2 regions of the Streptomyces sp. NPDC050485 genome follow, and region 2 is predicted to be linked to the other one. Evidence: riboswitches for the same ligand, from Rfam matches in the RefSeq annotation. Region 2 holds a riboswitch; the other holds the start of a gene.
What was found. Region 2 has a riboswitch for cobalamin ahead of ACIBK6_RS03225 (ABC transporter substrate-binding protein). Riboswitches for the same ligand answer to the same signal wherever they lie in the genome.
Positions count from the first base shown of each region.

Region 1: another riboswitch for cobalamin. It lies ahead of metE (5-methyltetrahydropteroyltriglutamate--homocysteine S-methyltransferase); the one in region 2 lies ahead of ACIBK6_RS03225 (ABC transporter substrate-binding protein).

Region 1 covers NZ_JBITHR010000007.1:67,443-72,415, reverse strand. The annotation lists gene ACIBK6_RS16350 (hypothetical protein) at 1-243, shown strand, start outside; gene metE (5-methyltetrahydropteroyltriglutamate--homocysteine S-methyltransferase) at 365-2,677, opposite strand; cobalamin riboswitch at 2,840-3,057, opposite strand; gene ACIBK6_RS16340 (3-hydroxybutyryl-CoA dehydrogenase) at 3,232-4,101, opposite strand; gene aceB (malate synthase A) at 4,098-4,973, opposite strand, start outside.
Region 2 covers NZ_JBITHR010000001.1:690,534-695,506, forward strand. The annotation lists gene ACIBK6_RS03215 (ABC transporter ATP-binding protein) at 1-161, opposite strand, end outside; gene ACIBK6_RS03220 (FecCD family ABC transporter permease) at 158-1,186, opposite strand; gene ACIBK6_RS03225 (ABC transporter substrate-binding protein) at 1,183-2,214, opposite strand; cobalamin riboswitch at 2,243-2,389, opposite strand; gene ACIBK6_RS03230 (Mov34/MPN/PAD-1 family protein) at 2,373-2,795, opposite strand; gene ACIBK6_RS03235 (amino acid permease) at 2,881-4,344, opposite strand; gene ACIBK6_RS03240 (DUF2017 domain-containing protein) at 4,664-4,973, opposite strand, start outside.

The DNA.
Region 1 (4,973 bases), on a different contig from region 2:
CGGAACGCGAGTGGTGAGTGGAGCAACCTCGTTGACCCCCACTCGGGAGACCTGATGCAGGGCACCATCGGCACGGTCGCCACGACGGAGGAGGGGTTCGCCGACGCGGCCAAGCGCATCCTGGGACGGTTCAACGGCATCAGCCTCAAGCGGCGCGTGGCATTCTTCGAGGGAAATCGCCTCGACGAAAAACTGTTGGCCGAGGGCGTGTTCAGGATCGTCACCGACGACGAAACCACCTGAGAGGGCAGGTGACTCAGCAGGTACTGCGCCCGCTCGGGGCCGGACAAGCGGTGACCTCACGGGTAGGAGGGTCGAGAGGGGGTGCGAGCGCCCACCCCTCGGCCCTTGACTCAGCTCAAAATCAAGCAAGTTCCGCCCGTACGGTACGGGCCGCCGTCGCCAGGTTCTCCAGGGAGGCGCGGGTCTCGGGCCAGCCGCGGGTCTTGAGGCCGCAGTCGGGGTTGACCCAGAGGCGGTCCGCCGGGATGGCCTGAAGTCCCTTGCGCAGCAAGGCGGATGCCTCCTCCGGGGAGGGGACGCGCGGGGAGTGGATGTCGTAGACCCCGGGGCCGGCTTCGCGGGGGTAGCCGTGTGCGGCCAGTTCGCGGGCCACCTGCATGTGCGAGCGGGCGGCCTCCAGGCTGATGACGTCGGCGTCGAGTTCGTCGATGGCCTGGACGATGTCGCCGAACTCGGCGTAGCACATGTGGGTGTGGATCTGCGTGTCCGGCCGTACGCCGCTGGTGGTGAGGCGGAAGGACTCGGTGGCCCAGTCCAGGTAGGCGGGGTGGTCGGCGGCGCGCAGCGGGAGGGTTTCGCGCAGGGCCGGTTCGTCGACCTGGATGACCGAAGTGCCTGATGCCTCCAGGTCGTTGACCTCGTCGCGCAGGGCGAGGGCGACCTGGCGGGCGGTGTCGCCGAGCGGTTGGTCGTCGCGGACGAAGGACCAGGCGAGCATGGTGACCGGGCCGGTGAGCATGCCCTTGACCGGGCGGTCGGTGAGCGAGTTCGCGTAACTGGTCCAGCGCACCGTCATCGGCTCGGGCCGCGAGATGTCGCCGGCCAGGACCGGCGGGCGGACGTAGCGGGTGCCGTAGGACTGGACCCAGCCGTGCTGGGTGGCGAGGTAGCCGGTGAGCTGTTCGGCGAAGTACTGCACCATGTCGTTGCGTTCGGGCTCGCCGTGCACGAGGACGTCGATGCCGGTCTTCTCCTGGAAGGCGATGACCTCGCGGATCTCGTTCTCGATGCGCTGTTCGTACGCGGCGGTGTCGATGCGCCCCGCGCGCAAGTCAGCGCGGGCCGTGCGCAGTTCGGTGGTCTGCGGGAACGAGCCGATGGTGGTCGTGGGCAGCAGCGGCAGCTTGAGGTGGGCGCGCTGGGCCGCGGCCCGCTCCTCGTACGGAGCGGAGCGGCGGCCGTCCGTGTCGGTGACGGCGGCCACGCGGGCCCGGACGGCCGGGTCGCGGGTGATGGGGGAGTGTGCCCGGGATGCCAAGCGGGCCTGGTTGGCGGCGAGTTCGGCGGTGATCGCCGAGGCTCCCTCGGTGAGGCCGCGCGCGAGCGTGACGACCTCCGCCGTCTTCTGGCGGGCGAAGGCCAGCCAGCGCAGGATCTGCGGCTCGATGTCCCGCTCGGCCGCCGCGTCGATCGGCACGTGCAGGAGCGAGCAGGAGGCCGCCACGTCGACCCGGTCGGCCAGACCGAGCAGCGTCCCGAGGGTGGACAGGGACTTCTCGAAGTCGTTGATCCAGATGTTGCGGCCGTTGACGACGCCGGCGACCAGACGCTTGCCGGGCAGTCCTCCGACGGCGGCGAGCGCGTCCGGATTGGCGCCGGCCGCCTCGGTGAAGTCGAGGGCCATGCCGTCGATCGGGGCCTTCGCCAGGACGGGAAGCGCGTCCCCGAGCCGGTCGAAGTACGAGGCGACCAGGAGCTTGGGCCGGTCGGTGAGGGTGCCCAGGTCGCGGTAGGCGCGGGCGGCCGCGTTGAGCTCGGCCGGGGTGCGGTCCTGGACGAGGGCGGGCTCGTCCAACTGCGCCCACTCGGCACCGGCCGCGCGCAGGTCGGCGAGGACCTCGGCGTACACGGGGAGCAGCCGGTCCAGGAGGGTCAGCGGGTCGAAGTCGGTGGCGATGCCGGGGGTGGGCTTGGCGAGCAGCAGGTAGGTGACGGGGCCGACGAGGACGGGGCGTGCGCTGTGGCCGAGCGCGAGGGCTTCCGTCAGTTCGGCGACCTGCTTGGTGGAGTCGGCGGTGAAGAGGGTGTCCGGCCCCAACTCGGGCACCAGGTAGTGGTAGTTGGTGTCGAACCACTTGGTCATCTCCAGGGGTGCGACGTCCTGGGTGCCGCGGGCCATCGCGAAGTAGCCGTCGAGCGCGTCGGATTCGACGGCGTCGCGGTGTCGCTGGGGGACAGCGCCGACCATGACACTGGTGTCCAGGACGTGGTCGTAGTACGAGAAGTCACCGGTCGGCACCTCGTGGATACCGGCGTCGGCCAACTGCTGCCAGTTCGAACGGCGCAGGCCCTCGGCGGTCTCCTTCAGGGCGGCGGCGGTGACGCGGCCCTTCCAGTAGCCCTCGATCGCCTTTTTCAGTTCGCGGTTCGCGCCCTGGCGGGGGTAGCCGTACACGGTGGCCCGTGCTGCCGCGGCTGCGGACTTCGCTGTCACGGAAATCTCCTTCGCGAGATGACTCCTGAGAATCCCGGAGACGGGACACGGACGCGAAGGGATGACGAACCGGACGGAGCCCACACGCGCCACTGGCACGGTGCTCCGTCTGATATGTACGCCGACCCGCCCACGAGGTCACCGGGATGTCCGCACGCGATCGGTCACGTGCGGGCAACGGGCAGGTCTTCGGACTCGTGGGCACTCTGCCGAGGCAGGTTCCTACTGGCCGTCGCTTCCCAGGTCCGCGGAGGGATCCAGTGCGTATGACGGCGGTCGTTCCCACTCACCGCTGCGGGGCAGTCCCGGATTCCCACCGGGTTCCCTCTTACGACGCGTCTGTCTGGTGGACAGGGCGAACCAGCTGCACTGGTCACAGTAGAGGGCAGATGGCATCCAGGACAGCATTGTTCATATTCCGGAATGCGAAATGAGACGCGGGCGAGGCCCCGGCGCATGGGTGAAGGGGCGCGGAGCAGTCTCAGCTATCTGCTCCGCGCCCCACTCCACAGCAGCCGCGGGCCCCTCAGCCCCCGGCGGCAGACCCGGGCCCCTCAGCCCCGGTCGTAGATGTGGAACCCGCGGCCGCTCTTGCGGCCGAGCAGCCCGGCTTCCACCATGCGCAGGAGCAGCGGCGGCGGGGCGTACAGGGGTTCCTTGAATTCCGCGTAGAGGGATTCGGCGATGGAGGCGACCGTGTCCAGGCCGATCAGGTCCGCCAGCTTCAGCGGCCCCATGGGGTGCGCGCAGCCCAGCTCCATGCCCGCGTCCACGTCGGCGGCGGTGGCGAAGCCTGACTCGGCCATGCGGATCGCCGAGAGGAGGTAGGGAATCAGCAGTGCGTTGACGACGAATCCGGCCCGGTCCTGGGAGCGGACGACCGTCTTGCCCAAGGTGTGCGTGACGAAGTCCTGTACGGCGGTGACGGTCTCCGGGGCGGTGTGCAGCGAGGAGACGACCTCGACCAGGGGCAGGACGGGGGCGGGGTTGAAGAAGTGCAGTCCGAGAACGCGGTCGGCGCGCCGGGTGGCCATGCCCAGGCGCATGACCGGGATGGCGGAGGTGTTGGTGGCGAGGATCGCCCCGGGATCCTCGACGATCTTGTCCAGGGCTGCGAACACCTCGGTCTTCACCGCCGCGCTCTCCACCACCGCCTCGATGACGAGATGGCGGTCGGCCAGGTCGTCAAGACTGCCGGTGAAGACCGTGCGGGCCAGCGCGTCCTCGGCGGTGACGCGGTCCAGCTTGCCGCGCTGGACGGCGCGTTCGAGCGAGATGGCGATCCGCTCCCGTGCGCCGCGGGCGGCGATGGCGTCTGCCTCGCAGACGACGGTGTCGAGTCCGGCGCGGGCGCAGACCTCGGCTATCCCGGCGCCCATCTGGCCGCCGCCCACCACGCCGATCCGGCTGATGACTCTGGTCATGACTGTCCCTCCAGACGGTGCACCAAGTGGCGGCTGTACGCATCGGTGGTGAAGAAGGCGGGCAACGGACCGGCCAGGGCGGTCCGTTCGAAGAGCGCGCGGACCTCGTCCACGGCGGCCCAGGGGTACTCCGCGCCGAGGGCTGCGAGTTCGTCCTCCAGGAGTTCCACTACCGTGGTGCGCTCGACGACGCGGTGTCGCAGCCACTGCCAGATCTGCACGCGGGCGATCTCGGCGGTGGCGGCGTCCTCCATCAGCCCCTGCAGGGCGACGGCTCCGCGGCCGCGCAGCCATTCGGCGAAGTAGCGCACGGCGACCGCGATGTTGGTGCGCAGCCCCTCGGATGTGGGCGGCGTACTGATACGGCGCACGGACAGGAGCTGTGTCGCCGTCACCTCGACGTCGTTGCGGGTGCGGTCGATCTGGTGCGGGCGGGTGCCGAGCACCCCGTCGAAGACCTCGCGGCAGAGCGGGACGAGCGCGGGGTGAGCGACCCAGGAGCCGTCGAAGCCGTCTTCGGCCTCGCGTTCCTTGTCGAGCCGCACCGTGGCGAAGACCGCCTCGTTGGCCTGCGCGTCGCGGCTGGGGACGTGTGCGGCCATGCCCCCGATGGCGTGCGCACCGCGTCTGTGGCACGTGCGCACCAGCAGTTCGGTGTAGGCACGCATGAACGGGGCGGTCATGGTGACCTTCGCCCGGTCGGGCAGCAGGAAGTCGGTGCGGTGCCCGAAGGTCTTGATGAGGCTGAACAGGTAGTCCCAGCGCCCGGCATTGAGGCCGGAACTGTGCTCGCGCAGCTCGTAGAGCATCTCCTCCATGGCGAAGGCCGCGGTGACGGTTTCGATCAGGACGGTGGCCCGGATCGTGCCGCG
Region 2 (4,973 bases):
AGGGTTCCGTACAGGCAGCGCAGCAGGGTCGTCTTGCCGCTGCCGTTGGGGCCGACCAGGCCGACGGTCTCGCCGTCGCGGGCGGTGAGTTCGATGCCGGAGAGCAGTTCGCGGCCCTGCGGTGTGGTGTATGAGAGCGACTCGGCGCGCAGCGTCGTCATGCGGGGCCGCCTTCCGCGCCGGCCCCGCGGCCGCGCAGCATCCAGAGGAAGAACGGGCCGCCGGTGAGCGCGGTGAGCACGCCGACCGGGATGTCCTGCGGGGCGGCGACGGTGCGGGCCGCGAGGTCGGCCAGGACCAGGAAGGCGGCGCCGCCGAGGGCTGCGACCGGGAGCAGGGTGCGGTGGGCGGCGCCGACGGCGAGGCGGGCGGCGTGCGGAACCATCAGGCCGACGAACCCGATCGCCCCGCTGTACGCGACGAGCGCGCCGGTGAGCAGGGAGGCGAGCACGAAGACGCCCGCGCGGAAGCGGCCGGTGTCCAGGCCGAGGACGGTGGCGCCCTCCTCCCCCACCAGGAGCAGGTCCAGCGGGCGGGCCAGCGCGATCAGGACGAGGGTGCCGGCGGCGAGGACGGTGGTGGGCAGGGCCAGCATGTCCCAGCGGGCGCCGCCGAGTCCGCCGAGCGTCCAGTGCAGTACTTCCTGGAGGTGTTCGGCGCTCGCCGAGGTGACCAGGAGCAGGCTGGTGAGCGCGGACAGGATGTACGAGACGGCGACCCCGGCGAGCACGAGGCGGCCGCCGGTCATCGAGCCGCCGCGCCTGGCCAGGGCGTACACGAGGACCAGGGCGGCGAGTGCGCCCGCGAAGGCGGCGGCGGGGAGGGCGAGGGTGGTGGTCACCCCGGCGCCCACGCCGAGGACGATCACGGCGACGGCCCCGGCGGAGGCCCCGCTGGAGACCCCGAGCAGGAACGGGTCGGCGAGCGGGTTGCGCACGAGGGCCTGCAGGACGGTGCCGATAACGGCGAGACCGGCACCGGTGACCGCGCCGAGCACGACGCGGGGCGCCCGTACCTCCAGGACGATGGTGCGGTACGGGGAGGGGCCGGTCGCCCCGGTGACGATGGCCAGGATCTGATCGGCCGGGATCGCCACCGAGCCGAGCGCGAGCCCGGCGGTGGCGGCGGCGACCAGGGTGAGTGCCAGCGCGGCGAGCAGCGCCGGGTAGCGCCACCGCGGGATCACCGGGCCGCCCCGGGCTCTCCGGCCTCCCGGCTTGCGCCCGGCTTCGTCCCCCCGCGCAACTGCTCCGCGAGCTTCGACACCGCGTCCGGGGCGCGGACGCCCGTCACCATGTCGGACAGGGGCAGCACGGCGAAGCGGTTGTTCTTGACGGCTGGGACGGAGGCCAGGGCCGGGTCCGTGCGCAGGCGCTGCTTCTTCGCCTCGGCGCTCGTGCCGCCGTAGTCCAGGATCAGGATGACCTCGGGGGCGCGGGCCACCACGTTCTCCCAGCTCGCGTCGCCGAAGGACTTGTCCTTCAGGTCTGCGGCGAAGACGTTGCGGCCGCCCGCCCGCGTCACGATGTCGTTGCCGATGCCCTTGCCGCCCACCGTGAACGCCGTCTTGTCGCCGCTGTCGTAGACGAAGACGGACAGCGGAGCCGCGCCCGCAAGGGCCGTCCGCGTCCGCTCGTTGACGGCCTCGGCCGACCGCACCCACGACTCGGCCCGGTCCGCGACTCCGAAGGTCCGGCCGACCTCGCGGACCTCCTCGTACACGTCGTCCATCGTGGTCGCGGGGCCCTGGGGGCAGTTCTCCACGTTCAGGCGGGTCTTGATGCCGCTCTTGGTCAGCGCCTCCCGCGCCCGGCCCTCGTTCGGCGAGAAGGCGGAGGCGTAACCGCCGTACACGTAGTCCGGGTTGGCGGCCAGGAGCTTCTCGTAGGAGGGGTATTCGGCCGCGAGGACCGGGACCGACCGGTAGTCCCGCTCGTACTTCGCCAGCACCTTGTCGTCCAAGTAGGCAGTGCCCGCAAGGGACTTGGCGAGGCCCAGCTCCAGCATCACCTCCGTGGCGTGCTGGTTCATCGCCACGGCCCGCTTCGGGGGCGCGGTGAACGTTGTCGTCACCCCGCAGTTGGTGACCGTGTACGGGAAGCCGGGGGCCGGGCCGCCCGCGGCGTCGGGGCGCGGCGGGGTCGTGCACGCGGCGAGCGGGAACAGCAGGGCGGCGGCGAGTGCCGCGCGGCGCCAGGACATGGCTGAGCTCATCCTCCAAGGGGATTTCCACGTCCCCTGTCGGCGGGAGAAGGCGGCAGGTCAGTTCCTGGCTTCCGGCGCCGCGAGGGCGCCGGTCACAGTGGCGGGACCGTGCCGGAGTCACACCGGCTTCCTGGTTCCTGCCGCCCAAATCGGTCGATTGCGTACCGTCAGTATGCCTCGACGATCTTGACGTCCTCCTCCGTGATCACGCCGTCCACGATGCGGTACGAGCGGAACTGGAACTCCCCCGCCCCGTCCGTGTCCGCCGTCGAGACCAGGACGTAGTGGGCGCCGGGCTCGTTCGCGTACGACACGTCGGTGCGCGAGGGGTAGGCCTCGGTCGCCGTGTGGGAGTGGTAGACGATCACCGGCTCCTCGTCGCGGTCGTCCATCTCGCGGTACAGCTTGAGGAGGTCCTGGGAGTCGAACTCGTAGAACGTGGGCGAGCGGGCCGCGTTCAGCATCGGGATGAAGCGCTCGGCGCGGCCGGTGCCCGCCGGGCCCGCGACCACACCGCACGCCTCGTCGGGGTGGTCGGCGCGGGCGTGCGCGACGAGCTGGTCGTACAGGGCCTGGGTGATGGTCAGCATGTCGGCAAGGATAAGCAGACAGGCCGTTCCGTACCGAGTGTCGGTACGGAACGGCCCGCATGGTGAGAACTGGCTGGTCAGAGCCTCAGCTGCGCTTGGCGAACGCCTTGTTCTCCGGGTTCTTGGCCTTCAGGACCAGGTAGGAGACACCCAGGATCAGGCCCCACAGCGGCGCGCAGTACAGCGAGACGCGGGAGTCCTTGTCGATGCCCATCATCACGATGACCATGCCGATGAAGACCAGCGCGAACCAGCTGGTCCACGGGGCGCCCGGGGCGCGGAAGCTCGACTTCGGCAGCTCGCCGCGGTCGGACTTGGCGCGGTAGCGGATCTGGCAGACCAGGATCATGATCCAGGCCCACATGCCGGAGATGGTGGCGAAGGAGACGACGTAGTCGAAGGCCTTGCCGGGGGCGACGTAGTTGATCCAGACGCCGACCAGCATCAGCGCGGCGGAGACCGTGGTGCCGACCAGCGGGGTGCCGCTCCTGGTGAGCTTGGTGAAGACCTTCGGGCCCTGGCCGTTGAGCGCGAGGTCGCGCAGCATGCGGCCGGTGGAGTACATGCCCGAGTTGCAGGAGGAGAGCGCGGCGGTCAGCACGACGAAGTTGACGATCGCGGCGCCGACGCCCAGGCCCATCTTCTCGAAGGCCGCGACGAAGGGGCTGACGCCCGGCTGGAACTCGTGCCACGGGACGACCGAGAGGATCATGATCAGGGCGCCGATGTAGAAGACGGCGATGCGCCACGGCACGGTGTTGATGGCCTTGGGGAGCGTCGTCTCGGGGTCCTTGGACTCGCCCGCGGTGACGCCGACCAGCTCGACGGCGAGGAAGGCGAACATCACGATCTGCAGGGTCATCAGCGTGCCGCCGATGCCCTTGGGGAAGAACCCGCCGTCGTTCCAGAGGTTGGCGACGGTGGCGGTGTCCGCGGCGTCCGAGAAGCCGACGGTGAGGATGCCGGCGCAGATCAGGATCATGCCGACGATGGCGGTCACCTTGACCATGGAGAACCAGAACTCCAGCTCACCGAAGAGCTTCACGGAGATCAGGTTCACGGCGTACAGGATGAGGGTGAAGACCAGCGCGTAGGCCCACTGGGGCACGCTGTTGTGGGTCCAGAAGGACATGTACTGGGCGGCCGCGGTGACTTCGGTGATGCCGGTGACGACCCAGAAGAGCCAGTACGTCCAGCCGGTGACGTAGCCCCAGAACGGGCCGACGAACTCCCGGGCGTACTCCGAGAAGGAGCCCGAAACCGGTCGGTACATGAGCAGCTCGCCGAGCGCGCGCATGATGAAGAAGATGACCAGGCCCGCGATCGCGTAGGCCAGGATGAGGCTGGGGCCGGCCTTCGAGATGGCCTTGCCCGCGCCGAGGAAGAGGCCGGTGCCGATGGCACCGCCGATCGCGATCATCTGGATCTGCCGGGCCCCGAGGCCCCGCTGGTATCCCTCGCCCGAGCCCTCGCCCGCGCTGGGGGCGGTCCCCGCGGCCTCATTGCCGGCAGGACGGTCGTCGTGCTTGTCGACCTGCACTGAGGTCATGGTGGTGCGCCTTTCTCCATGCTGACCCGCCCGCCTCGGTCACGAAGCGACGGATCAGGTCCTGATCCCCCCGGATGTGGATGGAGTGCCACCGGCGGTCAGCCGGCACAGCGCCCCCGGGGAACATGGGTGGCGTCCCCGGGTGGTCGTGAAGATTTATCACGGGCTTACGGGTGATCAATATCAGCCACTGTGGCGCACACCACAGGAAGAAGCGGACAAAAGTCCCTCAGCATGACAAAGCAGGTCGATGCGGTGATGGGATCGTTATACGGATTTGAGCGTCCGCTGAGCGAACGGCCATCTCCCGGTCGATCAGTCAGGGCATGAGCGTTTCGACGAGTGTTTCTTGCAGCACACCCAGCCAGAGATAGGCCATCACCATCGGCTTGCGCGGATCGTCGTCCGGCAGCCGGTAGAGCTCGCCGCTCTCGTCCTCGTCGGTGACCTCCAGGCGGGTGCCGATGGTCAGCCGCAGGTCGTTGAGCGCGCCCAGCCAGTGCTGCGAGTCCTCGGCGGTCAGCTTCAGGACGGCTCCGCCGTCGCCCTTGGGGGTCAGCGCGTCGAGGCCGTGGACGACCGCGAGCGCGTCGGCCCGCTTGCGCGAGCGCAGGTCGGTCTCGGTGAAG